Regions from separate parts of the Sphingobacterium zeae genome, predicted to be linked through region 2. Evidence: riboswitches for the same ligand, from Rfam matches in the RefSeq annotation. Region 2 holds a riboswitch; the other holds the start of a gene.
The links. A riboswitch is a leader RNA that binds a small molecule or an ion and turns the genes downstream of it on or off. The one in region 2 is predicted to bind S-adenosylmethionine.
Positions count from the first base shown of each region.

Region 1: another riboswitch for S-adenosylmethionine. It lies ahead of QE382_RS10500 (O-acetylhomoserine aminocarboxypropyltransferase/cysteine synthase family protein); the one in region 2 lies ahead of metE (5-methyltetrahydropteroyltriglutamate--homocysteine S-methyltransferase).

Region 1 is NZ_JAUTBA010000001.1:2,528,836-2,531,041, forward strand. Features, by position in the region: gene QE382_RS10500 (O-acetylhomoserine aminocarboxypropyltransferase/cysteine synthase family protein) at 1-898, opposite strand, end outside; SAM riboswitch class I at 1,156-1,268, opposite strand; gene QE382_RS10505 (FUSC family protein) at 1,449-2,206, opposite strand, start outside.
Region 2 is NZ_JAUTBA010000001.1:5,342,255-5,344,460, forward strand. Features, by position in the region: gene QE382_RS22520 (response regulator transcription factor) at 1-497, shown strand, start outside; SAM riboswitch class I at 681-783, shown strand; gene metE (5-methyltetrahydropteroyltriglutamate--homocysteine S-methyltransferase) at 861-2,206, shown strand, end outside.

The DNA.
Region 1 (2,206 bases), 2.8 Mb from region 2:
GAGACAATGTTTCAAGGCCTTGTAACAACAAGAATGAATTGAAAGGAGAGAGCGCTGGTCCGAAATCTCTTAATCCCTCTACACGCGCGCGAATTGCAAATTGTATATTGCCAAATGGGCCATTTTCACCAAAAACATCTGAAAACACCAATCCATGATAACCCTCGGATGGTTCAGAAAATTGTGGATACTTCCCATTCCCCCAGTTATAGTTACCCCCATCAACGATGACGCCACCAATGCTGGTTCCATGCCCCCCAATCCATTTCGTTGCCGATTCAACGACTACGTTTGCCCCATGCTCTAATGGTTTAAATAAATAACCCCCAGCTCCAAATGTGTTGTCAACAATTAATGGCAAATCGTATTTCTTCGCTACAGCGGCGATTTTTTCAAAATCAGGAATATTGAAACTCGGGTTTCCGATTGTTTCGACATAGATAGCCTTAGTTTTATCATCAATGAGCGCTTCTATTTTATCAGCTTCAGCATCGGTTGCAAAACGAGCTTCAATACCTAGCCGTTTGAATGAAACTTTGAATTGATTGAATGTGCCTCCATATAAGTTGGACCCTGCAACAAAATTGTCGCCGTTTTCAAGAATATTATTTAATGCAATAAACTGCGCTGCCTGACCAGATGCAACTGCGACTGCTGAAATGCCACCTTCTAAAGCTGCAATCCGTTGTTCAAATACATCCGTAGTTGGATTCATGATCCGGGTATAAATGTTTCCAAACTGCTTTAACGCGAATAGATTGGCTCCATGTTCTGCATTTTCAAATACAAAAGATGTTGTTTGATATATAGGAACTGCTCTGGATCCTGTGGTAGGATCAGCGACCTGGCCAGCATGAACCTGTAGTGTTTCGAATTTTAAATTTTTGTTAGAAGACATAATATATCAGATTTTAAGGTTTCAAAAAAGAATTTGTAAAGGTAAAAGAGAAGCATACACACCTACTTCGAAGGTCTGTCAAATCGTTATCCAAGGAAAAAGGAAATGATTTTTAACAAGCAGGGAAGTGTGTATGCATACGCATTCGCATCGATACTTTTTTACGATGTAGTACACTTTTGCTGTTCGCAAGGTTCAGTTCTATTGAACCTGAATTTTTAATGGATTTCAGTAATTTAATAAGCATTGTCTTATATCATTTATATGCTCCAAAACGATATTATTTTGGACAGGAATTGGCACCTTTTCAAGCAAATTGAAGGTTGCCAGTGGGTCATTGAGCCAGTCTCTCGCCACTTCTTTATAAATCAAGACCTACTGATTAAGGAAGGTGTTGATTAGAAATCTTCTTTCGAAGACGACACAAATATAAACTTCTTTTTTATCAATGCAAAAGAAATACGTTTTTTTTAGTTAAAAGAGAACTGCCTCCTTAGCTGTAATCGCATATTCGTTATCCAATAGCGATACATAAATGCATCGTTTGGCCTTATGTTTTAGTAAAGTTGATATTTTCAGCAAGCTGATCTAAATCGGTTAAAAGAGGTTTCAAAGCATCAATCCTACCGTGGATACCCTGCTGTATTTCGTGATTCGCCTCTCGACCTAAGGATATGGAGAGACCAACCAAATGTGAATTGATGCGATAGGAGAGTGCTTGAAAATGATGGATATGAGACCAGTCGACCCATTTGTGCTCAGGTTCTTTTTTCATTTGATTGATTGCTTCGGAAAAGAGAGCCATGGCTGTCTGTGCCTTTTTTCGAGCGAGCCGAATGTCGAAAGAACTTTGCAGATCGTCGGAAAGGCGTTTGTTGATAATTTGAAAATAATGGTGGTTATATAATGCGACCTCTTTTGCTAAGTGGACCATACTCGTGCTTTGGCGCACTGGTATCAAGAAATAACCCGCTATTGCCAGCAGCGCACCTACTAAAGTAAAAATTATTCTACTGCCCAAAATGATATTAATATTTCCTTCAAATAAGTTTAATGCAATGACTATGCCCAGCGTAATAAAGATCACACTGACCATATAGTTTGATCGGTTGAACAAGAAGAATCCAAATAGTCCAGTAGCGGCAATTAGAAGAAGAGCGGGCAGAAAATCAATGGAGACCAAACAGAGTATTCCGACGGCAATTCCCGAAAATGTACCTAGTATGCGTTCTATATTGCGTGTTTTGGTCATTGAAAATGCGGGTCTTGCAACAATGGCAATAGTGAGTAAGATCCAATAGGTATATT
Region 2 (2,206 bases):
GACGTGAAATCAGAAAAACAAACAATACTGTTCCAATAATCTTTGCCACAGCAAAAAGCATGATGGAAGATAAAACTGAAGCTTTTGAACTTGGAGGAGATGATTATATTACCAAGCCGTTTCGGGTTGAGGAATTGTTACTTCGCATCAATGCCCTGCTAAAACGCAGTGTTCGGGATAAAGAAGAAGAGGTAGTTGCAGACAAATTTGAAATTGGCGATTATTTCTTTGATTACACAAGTCAGCAGATTTCCTATAAAGGGCAGATGCAGAAACTATCGACTAAAGAAGCTGAACTATTACGCCTGCTCTGCCTAAAGAAAAATGATGTATTGACAAGAGAGGAGGCCTTATTAAAGATATGGCATGATGACAACTATTTTACTGGTAGAAGTATGGATGTCTTTCTCAGTAAACTTCGAAAATACCTGAAAGAGGATAGTAAAGTTGAGATTGTAAATGTACATGGCAAAGGTTACAAACTTTTGGTAAGCTAAAAACACAGGGAATGAGTCAATCGATCATTCCCATTTTTTATCTGTCACGCAATGAATTATGAAATAAAATAGTAATTCGATGAGAAGAAGAGAAAAAAAGCATCTCGTTCTTAGTAGAATATAAAAAATAGGTATACTTTCATAAAAAATTTGCATTTTTAAAATAATTACGTACCTTAGCATCGCTTATAGAGAAAGGCAGAGGGAATAGACCCGATGAAGCCTTAGCAACCTGTCCCTTGACAAGGTGCTAAATTCTACCCATTGTATATGGGAATGATAAGCCGAAGTCACCAAATTCTAGTGTGTCCTTCTCTCTCTAGCAAGAAATATAGTTGAAAAAAAATATTAAAAACATTCATTATGTTATTGACTAACAATTTAGGTTACCCTCGTGTGGGCGCGTTCCGCGAATTGAAAAAAGCCAATGAGGCCTATTGGGCTAAAAAATCTTCTGTTGAGGAATTATTGGATACCGCAAAAAAAATACGTGAAGGCAATTGGAAAACACAAAAAGATGCTGGAATAGATTTGATCCCTTCCAATGATTTCTCCTTTTACGATCAAGTATTGGATTTAACCCTTACGGTTGGTGCAATTCCTGCCCGTTACCATTCCTTATTGAATAAAGTAGACAACAATTACAGTTTAGATCTATATTTCGCTATGGCTCGTGGTTTCCAGCAGGAAGGAATCGACGTGACTGCAATGGAAATGACCAAGTGGTTAGATACCAACTACCACTACATGGTACCAGAATTTACAAAAGATCAAGAATTTAAATTGACTTCTGAAAAATTCTTAAACGAATACAATGAAGCAAAATCATTGGGCATTGACACTAAACCAGTTTTGCTTGGTCCGATCACTTACCTATTGATCGGTAAAGAAAAAGAAGCTGGCTTCGACCGTATCGATTTATTGGATAAACTTGTGCCTGTATACGAGCAAATATTGGCTAAACTAGCTGATGCTGGTGCACAGTATGTCCAGATTGATGAGCCTTTCTTAGCATTGGATCTAGATGCTAAAGTAAAAGCTTTATATCAACCTACTTTCGAAAAATTAGCTGCAGCAGCAAAAAATATCAAATTAATCGCAACGACTTACTTCGAAGCTTTAAAAGACAACGAAGATATCGCAGTTAACTTACCTATCCATGCTTTACATTTGGATCTGGTACGCGGTGAAAACCAATTGGATACGGTATTGGCTAAAGTTCCAGCTTCATTAACATTATCTTTAGGTATTGTTGAAGGCCGTAACATCTGGAAAAATGATTACGAAAAATCATTGGTTAAAATCAAACAGGCTGTTGATGCATTAGGAAAAGACCGTGTTTGGGTGGCTCCATCTTCATCATTGTTGCATGTTCCTTTTGACCTAGATAATGAGCATAATGAACAATCATTACCTGCTGAAGTAAAGAATTGGTTAGCATTTGCTAAACAAAAATTAGCTGAGGTAAAAGACTTAGCTGTATTGGCAGAAGGCGAAGTTGATGCGGAAACAGCGAAACGTTTTAAAGCGAACAAAGCTGCTGCTGAAAGCCGTCGCACTTCTCCATTAATTCACAAACCTGAAGTTAAAACACGTACAAGCAATATCACTGATGAGGATGCAAAACGCTCTTCAGCATTTGCAGACCGTAAAGCGGCGCAACAAGCGAAGTTCAACTTGCCGGCATTCCCGACCACCACTATCGGTTC